DNA from 4 places in the Sporolactobacillus sp. PKPK-6 genome. Region 1 is predicted to be linked to each of the others. Evidence: riboswitches for the same ligand, from Rfam matches in the RefSeq annotation. Region 1 holds a riboswitch; each other region holds the start of a gene.

Region 1 (4,199 bases):
AATAACGTTGAACATTCAGACGTCACGATTCGATCGGACGTCTGTTCTATTTTCACGGATTAATTGGAAGATATTTCTCTGGAAGTTTCCCAACCAGTCCTTTATACTGACAACACCTAAGCTCGCCGACCAACACCAGAAGGTAAAGAAAGAAGCATCAAGATTAGGAGTGAGTAAGTTGATGAATAAAGAGACAGAAGCAAGCTTAAGAAACTCGGGTGGTCAAAGATGAGTCAAGAACCTGACCTCTCCGTTAATTTTGCAGGGCTGACGCTGACCAGTCCGGTCATGCCCGCCTGCGGAACATTTGAGTTAACAAGTAAACCGGATTTCGACGCCAACCAAATCGGTGCGTTTATTCCGAAAAGTATTTCCATGAACAAACACAGCAAAGAGCAGGCTTCAAGCATTTTCGAGGCGGAGGGCAGCATGCTGAACTCCGTGACCTTTCAAAGCGAGGATATCGAATATTTTGAAGCACGCGTTTTGCCGGTGTATGAACCCTATCAACCGCCGCTGATCATCAATCTTTCCGGAGAAACCGTTGATGAATTCGCTCAGACTGCCGAAAAGTTAAACCAATGGGATAAGATTGCCGGTTTTGAAATTAATCTCTCTTGTCCGAATAGTGATGACAATCGACAAGTGTTCGGACTGCTCAGCGAGTCAACCTACAGCTTAATCCGCAAAATTCGAAACGTCACCGACAAGCCGCTGATCGCAAAATTGTCGCCGTCCGTCTCGCGTATTCAGGAAATTACACTCGCCGCTGAACAGGGCGGCGCGGATGCCTTCACCGTGGCGAACGCATATTCAGCCATGTCCATCGACATCAACACGCGCAAGCCGAAGCTAGGCAATGTCATCGGCACACTTTCAGGTTCAGCAATCAAGCCGCTGATTGTGCGCCTCATCTTTCAAGTGCACCAAATCAGCCATCTGCCGATCATCGGCAGCGGCGGTGTGATGACCGGCAGCGATGCAATTGAAATGCTGCTCGCCGGTGCTGCCGCAGTCCAGGTCGGGACCGCAAACTACCGCAATCCCGCTGCGATGATTGAAATCATCAACCAGATTCGCGACTATTTAATACGCGAAGATATCCATTCCGTCTCCAGCCTGATCGGTCAAGTAGACCTCAGCTGATGCAGATAAAAAGCGCGGTCAGTGCCGCGCTTTTTTTGTTGCTTAAAAACTAGCTCAATGCTGTGTGAAATTGAATGATGACATAGCAAACCCCAATGCCCATGCACGACCAGGGACAAGGACCAGAACCCATGCACGGAAAATGAGATTCAACGCACGAAATCGCTAAATCAATGCGCGAAAACCCGTCCAATGCATGAAAATACGACGCCAACGCACGAACCGGGGCCAGGATCCCCCCCATGCCCGAAATTCATGATCCAATGCACGATAATCATGGTTCAATGCACGAAAAACCCCAATCAATGCACGAAAATACGACGCCAACGCACGAACCTGGGCCAGGATCCCCCCATGCCCGAAACCAGTGATCCAATGCACGATAATCATGGTTCAATGCACGAAAACCCGAGTCCAATGCACGAAAATACGATGCCAACGCACGAACCGGGCTCAGGATCGCCCCCCATGCCCGAAACCAGTGATCCAATGCACGATAATCATGGTTCAATGCACGAAAAACCCCAATCAATGCACGCCCCCCACTCCCAATGCACAAACTCAAGCATCTCAATTATGAAAAAATCGGGAATGCTGCTTAATTTAAATAAATCATATTGACAAACTGGGGATTAGGCCATATACTAACATCACAATTCCATTTCTTATCGAGAGCGACGGAGGGAACTAGCCCGATGAAGTCCGACAACCAGCACTTAGGTGTATGGTGTTAAATCTAGCAGACCGCTTGGGCGGTACTGGAAGATAAGAGTCAACGTTTACGCTCAGTAAAAGTTACTTTCTTATCGCGGAAAGTAGCTTTTTTAATTTACACATGAGCAAAAAATCTCCCTTTAAGAAATTGGAATAATGGAAAAGAGGGAGGAACAAGATGAGTGAACATGTGGTTCAAAGATTCGGGCCTGAGTATTATTGCAATGAACCCGGCGCGTTTGAACAGCTGCCCGAAATTCTGAATGACAGGCGGTGGCATAACGTCTTACTGGTTCACGGACATCGATCATGGGAGGCAGCTAAGCCTTATCTCCCGCTGGACCAGCTTACCAACGTTGCTGAAGCTGTGCATCAAGGCGAATGCTCGGAAAGCGAAATGGAACGCATTAAGCAATTAAGCATTCAGCATTCGAGCGATGTCATCATTGGTGTCGGCGGTGGGAAAATTCTCGATACCGTCAAAGCGGTATCCGCGCAGCAGTCCATTCCATGCGTGCTGCTGCCGACACTTGCCTCGAACTGTGCCAGTTTTACACCGATCAGCATCGTCTATAAAGAAGACGGCAGTCGGCTTGGAACGCTGAGGCATCGGAAATCAAACGACGTTGTGCTTGTCGAACCAAAAATTATCGCCGAGGCACCAATCGAGGCGTTTCGGTCCGGCCTTGGTGACACGCTCGCCAAATGGTATGAAGCACGCGTCCGTCTGAGCAAAATTCCGCAGGAAGAACGGAGCCTGCCGCTCCAACTGAGCTTTAATTACGCCAAAACCTGTCGCGATACTGTTTTTGAAAACGGAAGGCAGGCGCTTGACGCTGTGAAAGAAAAAACAGCAAGCCTTGCACTTCAAAGAGTCATCGACACCATTTTCATCGCTGCCGGACTCGTCGGCGGATTAGCCGAAGCACATGGCCGAAGCGTCGGCGCACATGCGTTTTTTAACGCCTCGACCTTTCTCGGACTCGAAGCAGTCGCACCACATGGCACCTTGGTTGCCTATGGAATCCTGCTTCAGCTCGAACTCGAAAGCAAGATGGCGGAACAAAAACAAGTCCTTGATCTGTATCAGGATCTCGGCCTGCCGACGAAGCTAGCTCAGGTCGGACTTTCACTCGGCAACGAGCAGCAGCTGAGCAGCCTTGCCCGTCACATGACCGATTCGGACTCGCGCATTCACGAACTGCCCTTTGACGTGACAGCAGAGCGCGTCCGGACGGCGATTGAAAAACTTGAGGCACGCGCGCAGCACGCAGAAAAGGTGGGAACGACTCATGACTGAATTTGCAGCATCCGAGCGATTGCAGGCACTTAAACCGAAATTTTTCGCCCAGCAAGCCAAAAAGATCAAGGCGCTGAAGGAAAAAGGCCTCGATGTCATCAATCTCGGCCGCGGGAATCCCGATCAGCCGACCTTTCCGGAAATCGTGAGCAACCTTCATCAAGCGTCGAAAGAAACGGCCAATCAAGGATATCCGCCCTACGGAGGCAAACAGAAGCTGAAGCAGGCGATCGCGGATTTTTATAAAAAAAACTATCAAGTCGATCTTGATCCGGACAGCGAAATCGCCATATTTAACGGATCGATTGTTGCACTGACGGCAATCTCGCTGGCACTGCTCAATCAGGGCGACACAGCACTTGTTCCTGATCCGGCATTCGGCGGCTATGAGATCGGCGTCACGATGGCAGGAGCACATGCGGCTTCTCTGCCTCTGCTTGAGAAGAACGATTTTTTGCCCGATTACACGCGTGTGCCACAAGACGTGAGTGAAAAGGCAAAGCTGCTGTTTCTGAATTACCCGAACAATCCGACCGGAGCTTCGGCAAACGCGGCCTTTTTCGAAAAAACCGTCGATTATGCACAACAGAATCACATTGCCGTTGTCCATGATTTCGCATACGGCGATATCGGCTTCGAAGAAGAAGCGCCGCGCAGCTTTCTGCAGACACCTGGAGCAAAGGAAGCTGGCATTGAAATCTATACATTTTCTAAAACATTTAATATGGCAGGATGGCGAGTTGCCTTCGCGGCAGGCAACGCATCACTGATTAAGCATTTGAATCACTATTTGGTCAACAACGTCGGCGGCGTGTTCGGAGCTGTGCAGGATGCCGCGGCATTCGCTCTTGGCACTCAGGAACGTCAGCGAGCCGAGCTTCGTGCACTTTATCAATCACGTCGGGACTACTTAATCAAAGAATTGACTGCGCTCGGTTACCGAGTGTATCCGTCAAAAGGAACGTTTTTCCTATGGGTAAGGGTTCCGCAAGGCTTTTCTGCAACCCAATACTCAGAAAAACTATTAGATAACTTGGGA
Region 2 (4,199 bases), 620 kb from region 1:
CATTACAGCTACCTGCTTAAGTGTTTGGAATCAGGCAAACACGTCCTATGCGAAAAGGCAATTACAGTCAGCAGCAGGCAACTGGATCCTGTCATTCGTTACGCAAAGCAAAAGAATTTGATTGTTGCCGAGGCAATGACGATTTATCACATGCCACTTTATCAAAAGCTGAAGGAAGTCGTCGAGAGCGGAGCCATTGGCGAAGTCAAAATGGTGAACGTTACCTTCGGCAGCCTAAAACCATATGACGTAAACAATCGTTTCTTCAATATGAATCTCGCAGGAGGCGCACTTCTTGATATTGGTGCATACGCCCTGTCCTTTGCGCGTTTCTTTCTCAGCAGCCAGCCTAATGAAATCTTGACCACAGTCAAACAATTCGAGACCGGTGCCGATGAACAATCCGGCATTATTTTAAAAAATCCGGATGACCAAATGGCTGTTGTTACACTCACGATGAGAGCGAAATTGCCGAAACGGGGAATTGTCACCGGAGATAAAGCTTATATAACTGTGGACAATTTTCCGCGAGCTGATCAAGCGACCATTACCTATCCGGATGGTCGCACGGAAACACTTAAAGCCGGAAGCACTGATCAGGCAATGGTTTATGAATACGATTACATGAATGCTGCAGTAAACCGAGAAATTGATGAACAAACACTTCCGCTGACCGACAGTGTGATGAAAATTATGACCAACGTGCGTGATCAATGGGGCATCCGCTATCCATTTGAGTAACAGTCGCATCCGTTACAATTAGCATTTTGCATTTGTTTTAAAAATAGAGAGCGTTTTCTTTTTATTTTTTGAAACTCTGCATTACAATAGACATGTGATATTAATTACACTAAATTTTGAAGGGAAGATGTGCAATGAGTATTAAAGACACAGTCCTGGAACACGCAGTAGATACTGAATACAAACTATATATCGGCGGTAAATGGGTTGAAGGCTCTGAAGGTAAAAAAATAGCAAGCTACAATCCTAGCACCGGTGAAAAGCTGACTGAATTCACTGACGCGAGTCATGCCGATGTAGACGCAGCTGTGGAAGCAGCTACAAAAGCATTTGACACATGGAAGGATGTCAGCGTTCAAGAGAAAAGTACTCTGTTGCTTAAGATCGCTGATTTAATTGATGAAAACGCTGATCACCTGGCACTTGTTGAAACATTAGATAACGGCAAACCGCTTCGTGAAACAAAGGGAATTGACGTTCCGGCAAGTTCAGATCACTTCCGCTATTTTGCCGGTGTTATCCGTTCCGAAGAAGGCACGGCTAACGCACTTGACGAAAATACATTGACCATCAATCTAAAGGAACCTATTGGTGTCGTTGGGCAAATTGTTCCTTGGAACTTCCCATTGCTGATGGCCGCTTGGAAGATTGCTCCTGCAATTGCAGCAGGAAACACGGTTGTCATTCACCCATCTTCTTCAACATCACTGAGTCTGCTCGAATTGGCTAAAATTTTCGATCAGGCACTCCCAGCAGGAGTCGTGAATGTTATTACCGGACGCGGCTCTGATTCCGGCGATTATATGCTGCATCATCCCGGCTTTGCAAAGCTTGCGTTCACCGGCTCAACCCAAATCGGTTATGAAGTTGCCGCGGCAGCTGCAAAGCGCTTGATTCCGGCAACCCTTGAACTCGGCGGCAAATCGGCCAACATTTTCTTTGATGACGCTCCATGGGAACGTGCCATTGAAGGCGCACAGCTCGGCATTCTATTCAATCAAGGCCAAGTATGCTGTGCAGGTTCACGAATCTTCGTTCAAGAAGGCATCTATGATAAATTCGTTAGCGCACTAAAAGATGCATTCGAGAAAGTTAATGTCGGTTTGCCTTGGGAAGACGGCGTTCAAATGGGTGCTCAAGTCAACAAACGGCAACTGGAAAAGATCTTGGAATATGTTAAGATCGGCCAGGATGAAGGCGCAAAGCTTGTGACCGGCGGATGCCAGCTGACGGACAACAACCTCGATAAAGGTGTCTTCATGGCCCCAACGCTTCTTGCAGACGCAAATAACGACATGCGAATCGCTCAGGAAGAAATCTTCGGACCGGTTGCAACGGTTATCAAATTTAAAGATGCAGATGAAGCAATTAAACTCGCAAACCAATCGGATTACGGTCTTGGCGGTGCGGTATGGACACAAGATATCAACAAGGCACTCCGTGTCGCTCGCAGCGTACGTACCGGTCGTATGTGGGTCAACACCTACAACCAGCTTCCTGCAGGTGCTCCATTCGGCGGCTACAAGAAATCCGGTATCGGCCGTGAAACGTATAAGAGTATTCTTGATGCTTATACGCAAACGAAGAATATCTACATCAGCACAAAAGAAACAGTTGACGGTCTCTATTAATCAGGTCTGTCATTCTATCAGAAAGAGACGAATGCTTCACGCATTCGCCTTTTTCTTTATTTTTGATTAAACATATCAAATTACTTGTATTTATTGCTTGACAAATAAAACACAGCACGATAAACTGTACACAATTAAATAAATCTTATCAAGAGTGGCGGAGGGACTGGCCCGACGAAGCCCGACAACCAGCACGTTTGATGTGTATGGTGTTAATTCCAGCAGATTAAATTCTGGCAGATAAGAAAAGAACCGGCGAATAAGGCCGCTTCCCTATCTACTCTGCGGGAAGCGGTCTTTTAATCTGCGCACCCTTTTTTCTAAGATTTTATTTAATGTAAAACTTAAAGAACATAGGGAGAGATGAACATGGCAGAGGAAAGAAAATATGGTTTTGAGACTTTGCAGGTACACGCAGGTCAAGTGCCTGATCCTGCAACAGGTGCACGTGCCGTACCAATCTATCAGACTACTTCATTTGTATTCAAGGATGCAGACGAAGCAGCAGACTTCTTTCAATTGAAAAGGCCGGGCAATGTGTATGCACGCATTATGAACCCAACTGAAGATGTCTTTGAACAGCGCGTTGCTCAGCTTGAAGGCGGATCCGCAGCTCTTGCCACCTCTTCAGGACTTGCGGCGATTACGTACGCCATTTTGAATGTTGCAAATGCCGGTGATCATATTGTTGCTGCCTCTACCTTGTACGGTGGTACGTATGAATTGTTCAATGTCACTTTGAAAAAACTCGGTATTGATGTCACATTCGTTGATCCGGATGATCCGGAAAATTTCCGCGCAGCAATCCGTGATAATACAAAAGCACTCTACGGTGAAACGATTGGTAACCCGAAAATCAATATTCTCGATATCGAAGCCGTTGCCAATATCGCACACGAAAATAAAATTCCTCTCATTGTTGACAACACCTTCGGAACACCTTACCTCGTTCGTCCAATCGAATTCGACGCAGATGTCGTTGTCCATTCTGCTACGAAATTTATTGGTGGCCACGGAACTGCTATCGGAGGCATTCTCGTTGACGGAGGAAAATTTGACTGGCGGGCAAGTGGCAAATTCCCTGATTTCACGACACCGGACAAAAACTACGGCGGCTTGGTCTATGCTGATCTCGCACCTGCTTCATTCGCTGCAAAAGCACGTGTTCAGCTGCTGCGCAACACAGGCGCAACAGTCAGCCCGCAGAATGCATTCCTGTTCCTGCAAGGCTTGGAATCTCTTTCCCTGCGTGTGGAACGCCATGTTCAAAATGCACGCAAAGTTGCTGAGTTTTTAAACAATCATCCGAAAATCACATGGGTAAACTATCCTGAACTTGATGGCAACCCATACAAAGAACTGTCAAAAAAATACTTTCCAAAAGGTCCCGGATCCATTTTCACATTTGGCGTGAAAGGCGGACTACAAGCGGGTAAGACATTAATCAACAATGTAAAGCTGTTCTCATTGCTCGCCAATGTGGCCGATGCAAAATCGCTGATCATTCATCCGGCAAGCACGACACATGCTGAATTGACTGCGGAAGAACAGGCCTTTACCGGTGTAACACCCGAACTGATTCGTGTATCCATTGGTATCGAAAGCGTTGACGACATCATCTATGATCTGGAACAGGCATTGGCAAAAGTTCCGGACGCGGTCGCAGCTAAATAATAGAATAGACAAAGAGTAAAGCTATCGGGGGTTATTAACTAGAAGGAGCCTGCAAATGATTTAGTTTGCAGGCTCCTTATTATTTTTTATTTGTTCAGGCTGAATCTCCCTTTTTTTATCATGGTTTCAACACCGCCGATTTTTGCCAGCGAT
Region 3 (4,199 bases), on a different contig from region 1:
GATGTTCAGCCATCGAAACAATTGCGGTTACAATCGCTTGATCTTGATTACTTTGTGCAATATCCATCACAAAAGAACGATCAATCTTTAACTGATTGATCGGCAGGCTCTTCAAATAGCTGAGCGAACTGTATCCAGTACCGAAGTCGTCAAGACTGACGCCTACTCCCAGTGCCCGAATTTCTTTTAATAGCCTGATGGATCGTTCCAAATCCTCTGCCATCGTTGATTCAGTAATCTCCAGCTCAAGATATTCAGGTTGAAGACCGCTTGCTTCTAACGCGAAGCATACCCGTTTGACTAACGAATCATCATGAAATTGATTAAACGAGAGATTCACAGAAATGGGTACTTTGGGAGTACCGCGATCCTGCCACTTCTTCATTTGCCGGCAGGCCTCGTCAAGCACCCACCAGCCAATGTCACGAATTATTCCTGTTTCTTCAGCAACCGAAATAAAAGCGCTTGGGGGAACGATGCCGCGTTCCGGATGTTCCCACCGAACCAAAGCCTCTACACCAATCAGTGCGCCGGTACATGCGTCAACCTGAGGTTGGTAATATAACACAAATTGATGATTATATAATGCGGATTGCAATTCATTTTCCGTATTCAGCTTCATAAGCAGCTTCTGGTGAAGTTCATTATTATAAAAGAAAAAACTTTCTCTGCTGCTTTTCTTTGCCTCTCTTAGTGCTGCTTCCGCACTCGCCAATATTTGAATGCTCGAACGTCCATCATACGGAAATTGTGAGATGCCGATACTGAATGTTGCATAGATCTCTTTTCCGTCGATATGGTAGGGCTGTTCGGTTGTCCGCAATAATGTTTCGATGAGATGTGTCAAGCCGCGCTTATTCAAGCAGTCTCTGCAGATAATCATGAATTCATCACTGCTGATCCGATACAATTCTGCATTGAAGTCTTTAAGAGCTCCCTTCATTCTCCCGGATAAAGCGATCAACAGTTCATTTCCTATTTGTCGACCGAAAATTTCATTAATTATTTTTAATCGGTCGACGTTTATTTTCAGTAATGAAAACGACCGATTGCTGTTTTTATATCCTTTGACCAAATCGACAACCGATTCTTCAGCAACCAAATTATTGGGAAGCCCGGTCAGTGCATCATGATAGGCTCTGAAGCGAATAACCTCTTCTTTTTCAAGTTCACGTTCATGCTTCAGCTGCTGATAACGTTCCAGAATCAATTGCTGCTCTAGACTTAGAAATTTATCTAAAGATTCGGATAGAAATAAAGCCTGTTCAGGATGATTGACCTCATGTTCGACCGCTTCAATAAGCGCTCGACGGTACAAACTAAAAAGAGCAATTTGATTTGCAATGCTTAACTCATGGTCAAGAAAAAAAACTGCATTTTGCTCGCAATGTACTAAAACGCTCCGATCAAGAGACCCGTTGAAAAGAAGCCGAGTTTGTTCTGCATACATATTTTTCAAGTATTCTTTTGTCTTTTGAGACGGAACCGTGCTCTGTATTTTATATAAATCGAGTACATGTTGGCTCATTTGATTGACAATGTTAACGTAATAATTCATAAGATATGGACGCATCCATTTCAACAGTTGCAGATCCAGTTTATGAATTTGTGCCAGTCGAATCCGTTTTAGAACAGAATGATCTGTGATCGATTGATCAGTGATCTGCTTCTCCACTTCCTTCAGCCATCTGTCTCGATTAAATTGCTCACTCATTTCGTATCCACCCTCATTGTGTCTTCGCTGCTGTTCGTTCATGTTTGAGAGACATACTCACTCTCTTTATCGTCAGATGAAGTGAAAATGTGAATATGTTTTGCGTGCAGATCTTGCTGTTTTTAAACTATTTTTAAATGATTCAATCCACTTGCGTTGTCGAAGTAAAGCATTGACGAATCCCAAATTCCATGTTAGTATTCAAATTAACTTAATTAAACTCTTATTAAGAGCGGCGGAGGGACTGGCCCTGTGAAGCCCGGCAACCTTTCATTTTATGAAAAGGTGCTAATTCCAGCAAGATTGGTATTTTAGAATCTTGGAAGATAAGAGGGTGCGGATGATAATTCAGGCCTCTCTAAAATAGAGAGGCCTTTTGTTTTTCCCCCTCGAAAAATTTGTTATGCAGATTACAGGAGGATGAAGACATGGGTAAAGTATTAAGTGCGAATCTCGGATACCCGAGAATCGGCGAAAAAAGAGAATGGAAAAAGGCACTTGAGCAATTTTGGGCCGGTAAAATTTCGAAAGAAACGTTTCTAGATACGGTTAAAACACTGCGCTTAAGCTATTTGAAAAAACAAAAAGACATTGGAGTTGATCTGATTCCCGTTGGAGATTTCAGCCTTTATGATCATGTCCTTGATACGGCTGTTCTTTTCGGTTTAATTCCCGACCGCTTTAAATCAAATGAAAAAGAACTATCGCTTGAAACATACTTCTCAATTGCTCGTGGAAACAAAAATTCAGAAGCATCGGAAATGACCAAATGGTTTAATACAAATTATCACTACATTGTTCCGGAAATCAGCAATGAAACCAAACCTTATCTGACGGAAAACCGCCTTCTTAATTTGTTTAATGAAGCAAAGAATGAGCTCGGTATCGTCGCCAAGCCCGTTATTGTCGGACCGGTGACGCTGTTAAAGCTGTCAAAGGGTTATGATCCAGATCATTTTAATACACTGCTTGACGCACTGCTTCCATTGTACGTACAGGTGTTTCAAGAACTGAAAGAAGCCGGGGCTGAATGGGTGCAGATCGATGAACCTATTCTTGTCAAGGAACAGAGCAAAGAAGATCTTGCTGCGTTCGCGAAAGCCTACCATTTTATTAAAAATGGTGTGCCTGAACTGAAGCTTCTTCTGCAAACCTACTTTGAGGCGATTGATGATTACGAAGCTGTCGTTCAATTGCCCGTTGACGGTATCGGTCTTGATTTTGTTTACGGCAAAGAAGAAAATTTGGCATCGATCAAAGCCTATGGATTCCCTGAAGGCAAGGTACTGGCTGCAGGCGTTGTAGACGGTCGAAATATTTGGAAGACAGATTTAAAGGCGACACTTACTGAACTGCAGACACTGCTCTCATCAGTTAAGTATCACGAGAATCTGTGGGTCACACCGTCATCAAGCCTGCTCCATGTACCGGTCACGATCTCAAATGAAACCAATCTTGATCCTGTGCTTCTGAACGGTCTTTCCTTCGCCGATGAAAAGTTGACCGAGGTCGTTTACCTTACGAAAGGGCTTAATGAAAGCGAAGCCGCCATCTATGGTGCCCTTCAGAAAAACAGTGCAGATCTGCAGACACTACAGCAATCCGAACACCGCAACAATAAAGAAGTTCAAAAAGAAATTGATCAATTAGACGAGGAACTGCCGTCGCGCCCCGGCTCTTATAAACTTCGTCAGCAGGTGCAAGCCGATGCCTTCAATCTGCCACCACTGCCGACAACAACAATCGGGAGCTTCCCTCAGACGAAAGAAGTTCGTCAGGCCCGACGTAATTGGAGACGCGGCGAATGGTCCGAAGAACGCTATGAGCAATTTATTAAAGATGAAACGGCGAAATGGATCGAAATTCAGGAAGATCTCGGAATTGATGTCCTCGTCCATGGTGAATTCGAACGAAACGACATGGTTGAGTACTTTGGCGAAAAGCTGAACGGATTTGCCTTTACACGTTTCGGATGGGTTCAGTCCTATGGCTCGCGTTGTGTTAAGCCACCGCTGATCTTCGGAGATGTATCATGGCAAGATCCAATGACGGTGAAGGAAAGCGCCTATGCTCAGTCACTGACAAATAAGCCGGTAAAAGGTATGCTTACCGGACCGGTCACGATCTACAACTGGTCATTCGTCCGTGACGACATCAGTCAAGGTGACGTGTTCAACCAAATTGCGCTCGCTTTAAAGAAAGAAGTGCACGCACTTGAAGAAGCGGATATCCGCATGATCCAAGTTGACGAACCGGCACTTCGAGAAGGTCTTCCACTGAAGGAAGACAAGAAACCGGGCTATCTGCATGATGCCGTCTACTCATTCCGGCTGGCAACATCATTTGTTAATAATGACACACAAATTCATACGCATATGTGCTACTCTGAATTTGATGAAATCATCGACACCATCGACGCGCTGGATACCGATGTGATTTCAATTGAAGCAGCACGCAGCCATGGTGAAATCATTTCTGCCTTTGA
Region 4 (4,199 bases), 680 kb from region 1:
AAAGAAAAAGAAGCAGCTGCCGATAAAAGATTTGTTACAATTTGTATCGTGTAGCCGCAAAACGATTGAAAGGAATCGAAAATATATAATAGCATTGTCGCTGATCTATATTGGCGGGTTCAGTGCATTAAAGTCATATATTGAACCGGAATTAGAAACGGTTCAGTGACCGAGAAAGGTGGGGAGGAAAACTGATTAATCAGGGTGTACTCGTGTCCAAAAAGGGGAGGCGTGCTGTCATTCTGACTGATGAAGGCGACTTCAAATCGGTCAGGCTCAGACGCATGGCTGATCTTTCTATTGGACAAACGGTACGTTCCAAACACCTTGCCCGATTTAACTTTCTTCCCAAATCGATACTGACGCCGATCATCGCACTTGGATTTTCGCTGCTTTGTTTTATTCCGTTGTCGCATAGTACTTATGCGCCTCCTGGGCCGGTAGCTGCATATGTGTATTTTGATTTAAAGGCAAGTATCGAAGCGAGTGTAGATCGTAATATGCAGGTTATCTCTGTACAGCCTTTAAACAGTGAAGCAAGACAACTGCTTCAGAGTATCCCTGTCGTCCAAAAGATGCCTCTTCAGCAGTTCAGTTCAGCACTCTTCTCAAAACTGAGGAACGAAGGCGTTTCAGATAAGCGATCGCTTTGTTTAGTTACAACAGTTTTGACGAATCAAATCGGCCGCTCGCAAAAATCAGTATTTACAGAGGGCTTGACCGCATCTTTTAATCGCGGAGCAAGTCAATCCCTTCAAGCGAACGGAATTGGAATTGAGTGGCTTCAAGCATCTCTTGAACGAAAAAAGGATGCCGAAGCACGAGGCCTGTCTGTTGGAAAGTATCTGCTTTATTTGCAAGCGAATGCGTACGGCAAGACGCTCTCGCTTGAAGATGCCCAACAATTATCCACTGAGAAGATGCGCGAAGTATCAGGAGCTGTTTCACTGCCATGGCATTCGTTGATTAGAGAACGGAATAATACTCAAGGAAGCAGACCATCTACGGAGCAAGCGTCCTTTAGGGCCAATCAACTTAAACCGCTCTTTCAAAATCCTTTTCAGGTCGGTGAGGCGGCTAAAAGCAGGGAGAACAGCAGCTATAATTATTTGAACACTCGAATAGCGGGTTATGCCTGATTTTTGTCTATGAAGATCCAAGCAGAGAAACATCTGCTTGGATTTTTTAATATGCATAATCGGGTATCTGTTAAGAGAAAAAATGGTTTGACAGCTTGAGTTATGCGTGGTAAATTATTAACACTCAATTGAATAGAAAAACTCTTATCCAGAGAGGCGGAGGGACTGGCCCGATGATGCCCGGCAACCTAATTGCAGATCGTTGCAATAAAGGTGCTAATTCCTTCAGAAACAAATGTTTCTGACAGATGAGAGAGGCGAATCCCACCTCTCTCAAGGCGGGTTTTTTTATTGGTTGAAACAAAAATCGGAGAGAGGGATGCCACCAAGTAGAATACAGATTAAATGCCAAGTAAAAACGTAGGATAAGTTTTTACGACTGTAATAATTGAAAGCGGTGAACGAAGTTGATTCAATTAAGCAATGTTGAAAAAACGTTTCGGACTGATCAGGGTCCGGTGCGTGCACTATCGGATGTTAGCCTTGCTATTCAGGAAGGGGAAGTGTTCGGCATTATTGGCTATAGCGGTGCCGGCAAGAGCACACTCATTCGGATGATTAATCTGCTTGAGAAACCGACGTCAGGAACGATCACGATTGATGGTCGAAGTCTTACAGACTTGGATGAGCGCCAGCTGCGTGAAGAACGTCGGTCAATTGGAATGATCTTTCAGCATTTCAACTTGCTGTGGTCGCGGACTGTTGCTGAGAATATTGCTTTCCCATTAGAATTAACGAAGCTGAAAAAGAAACAAAGAGAAGATCGGATTGCCGAATTGATTCGGATGGTTGGACTTGAAGGCAAAGAGTCTGCGTATCCATCACAACTGAGCGGCGGTCAAAAACAGCGTGTAGGCATTGCACGAGCACTGGCTAACAATCCGAAGGTCCTTCTTTGTGATGAAGCGACATCGGCACTTGATCCAAAAACAACCGATTCAATTCTTACCCTTCTGTCGGAAATTAATAAGACGCTTGGACTGACGATCATACTGATTACTCATGAAATGACTGTAATTCGAAAAATATGCGATCGTGTGGCTGTGCTTGACGGCGGTAAAATTGTTGAGCAAGGAACAGTTGAGTCTGTGTTTTCGAATCCGCAACAAACCATTACTCAAGAATTCGTAGGCAACCATACTGGGAAAAGTACACCGATTCAAATCAAAGTTTCCGATGTGATACATACTGAGGGAACTGTAATCAGTCTTTCGGCTGCTGACCAAGCCACGTTTCAACACAGCTTATCGCGGCTGCTCGGGAACACGAACCTATCGGTAAAGGTGCTTGGATTAGCATACGGAGCGAACACTCAATCGGAGCATACAATCGTTTCCATTCAAGGGGCTTCAGAATCCATTAGAAAAGCGATCAACGTTCTGCGTTCAGAAGGCGTGAGAGTTGAGGTGACAAAGGAAAATGTTTGAGTGGTTACAAAATGTTGATTGGCCAAGTATGTGGCTGTCTACCGGTCAAACGCTCTATATGACAGCTATCTCCGGTGTGTTTACATTTTTTTTAGGAGTCGCTTTAGGGCTTTTACTTTACTTAACGGCAAAAGGCGGACTCTATGAGAATCAGATTATCTACAGGTTTATTGCTTCATTCGTCAATGTGTTTCGATCAATCCCTTTCATTATTTTGATCATTCTTTTGATCCCGCTTACGGTGATTATCATTGGGACCATGATTGGAGCGAGTGCGGCACTGCCTTCGATCATTATCGGAGCGGCACCGTTTTATGCCCGGCTGGTTGAGATCGGTTTAAGAGAAGTAGATAAGGGAGTCATTGAAGCGGCTCAGGCAATGGGTGCAACCAAGTGGCAAATTGTTTGGAAAGTACTTCTTCCTGAAGCACTGCCGTCACTATCTTCCGGAATGACCGTTACGCTGATTGCACTGATTGGCAACACGGCAATGGCCGGGGTCGTTGGTGCCGGAGGACTTGGTACTATTGCTTATAATGAAGGTTTTCAAGCAAATAATAATACAATTACGTTTATCGCGACCGTGATTATTCTAGTGATTGTCTTTATTATTCAGTATGTCGGCGATCATATTACTCGCCGTGTTGACAAGAGATAGACAGCATAAAAGCTGACTTATTAAACAAATGATGGTAACTAAAATTAATCAAACAGAACTTGGGGGAGTTAATATGAAAAAATCAATCGTATTTGCTGTAGTTCTTGCTTTTGCTCTCATTCTTACCGCATGCGGACAATCAACAGGAAAGTCGGAGAAAAATCAAACATTGACTGTTGGCGCGTCGGCAGTGCCTCATGCTGAAATTCTCAAGCAAGCCGCACCATTGTTAAAAAAGAAAGGTATTACCCTGAAGGTAAAAGTATTCCAGGACTATGTGCTGCCAAACAAAGCACTCGCATCAAAACAATTGGATGCTAATTATTTCCAACATGTTCCATTCCTTGATCTTTATAATAAGCAAAACAATACGGATTTGGTTAATGCAGGAAAAATCCACATCGAACCATTTGGTATCTATTCCAAGAAATTCAAGAGTGTTGATGAAGTGAAAGACGGAGCAACGGTCCAGATCAGCAACAACAAGTCGGAACAAGGACGCATTTTACTGCTTCTTCAATCAAAAGGACTTTTGAAGATTAAATCCGGTATTGATCCAATTGCTGCTACACTTGCTCAGAAAAACGGGAACTATACGGATTTCGACAATATCAAACATCTGAAATTCTTGCAGCCGATCGATCCGGCCATTCTGCCGAAAGCTTATGAGAACAGCGCGGCAGACTTGTATGCAATTAATACAAACTATGCACTTCAAGCGAAATTGCAGCCAAAGAAAGATGCTTTGATCCTTGAAGGAGCTTCCTCTCCATATGCGAATATTATTGCCGTGCGAAAAGGCGATCAAAATAAAAAAGCGATTAAAGAACTAGTCAATGTGCTGCATTCTAAAACGATCCAAGATTTTATCAATAAGAAATATAAAGGCGCGGTTCTACCTGTTTCCGAATAAATAGATAAAGAACAATAAAAAATCGTCCAGCAGCAATTGTTGGACGATTTTTCATTTAGTTC

The links. A riboswitch is a leader RNA that binds a small molecule or an ion and turns the genes downstream of it on or off. The one in region 1 is predicted to bind S-adenosylmethionine.
Region 2: another riboswitch for S-adenosylmethionine. It lies ahead of AC1MBV_RS10060 (O-acetylhomoserine aminocarboxypropyltransferase/cysteine synthase family protein); the one in region 1 lies ahead of AC1MBV_RS06840 (iron-containing alcohol dehydrogenase family protein).
Region 3: another riboswitch for S-adenosylmethionine. It lies ahead of metE (5-methyltetrahydropteroyltriglutamate--homocysteine S-methyltransferase); the one in region 1 lies ahead of AC1MBV_RS06840 (iron-containing alcohol dehydrogenase family protein).
Region 4: another riboswitch for S-adenosylmethionine. It lies ahead of AC1MBV_RS03620 (methionine ABC transporter ATP-binding protein); the one in region 1 lies ahead of AC1MBV_RS06840 (iron-containing alcohol dehydrogenase family protein).

Annotation. Positions count from the first base shown of each region.
Region 1 is NZ_JBWXPA010000001.1:1,428,379-1,432,577, reverse strand. Features, by position in the region: gene fabZ (3-hydroxyacyl-ACP dehydratase FabZ) at 1-5, shown strand, start outside; gene AC1MBV_RS06850 (dihydroorotate dehydrogenase) at 229-1,146, shown strand; gene AC1MBV_RS06845 (hypothetical protein) at 1,421-1,678, opposite strand; SAM riboswitch class I at 1,809-1,918, shown strand; gene AC1MBV_RS06840 (iron-containing alcohol dehydrogenase family protein) at 2,039-3,160, shown strand; gene AC1MBV_RS06835 (aminotransferase class I/II-fold pyridoxal phosphate-dependent enzyme) at 3,153-4,199, shown strand, end outside.
Region 2 is NZ_JBWXPA010000001.1:2,050,376-2,054,574, reverse strand. Features, by position in the region: gene AC1MBV_RS10070 (Gfo/Idh/MocA family protein) at 1-741, shown strand, start outside; gene AC1MBV_RS10065 (aldehyde dehydrogenase family protein) at 876-2,372, shown strand; SAM riboswitch class I at 2,515-2,619, shown strand; gene AC1MBV_RS10060 (O-acetylhomoserine aminocarboxypropyltransferase/cysteine synthase family protein) at 2,742-4,046, shown strand; gene AC1MBV_RS10055 (NAD(P)/FAD-dependent oxidoreductase) at 4,133-4,199, opposite strand, start outside.
Region 3 is NZ_JBWXPA010000002.1:548,198-552,396, forward strand. Features, by position in the region: gene AC1MBV_RS13535 (putative bifunctional diguanylate cyclase/phosphodiesterase) at 1-1,714, opposite strand, end outside; SAM riboswitch class I at 1,935-2,047, shown strand; gene metE (5-methyltetrahydropteroyltriglutamate--homocysteine S-methyltransferase) at 2,143-4,199, shown strand, end outside.
Region 4 is NZ_JBWXPA010000001.1:744,643-748,841, reverse strand. Features, by position in the region: gene sigI (RNA polymerase sigma-I factor) at 1-169, shown strand, start outside; gene AC1MBV_RS03625 (anti-sigma factor domain-containing protein) at 192-1,139, shown strand; SAM riboswitch class I at 1,281-1,394, shown strand; gene AC1MBV_RS03620 (methionine ABC transporter ATP-binding protein) at 1,547-2,566, shown strand; gene AC1MBV_RS03615 (methionine ABC transporter permease) at 2,559-3,224, shown strand; gene AC1MBV_RS03610 (MetQ/NlpA family ABC transporter substrate-binding protein) at 3,298-4,137, shown strand.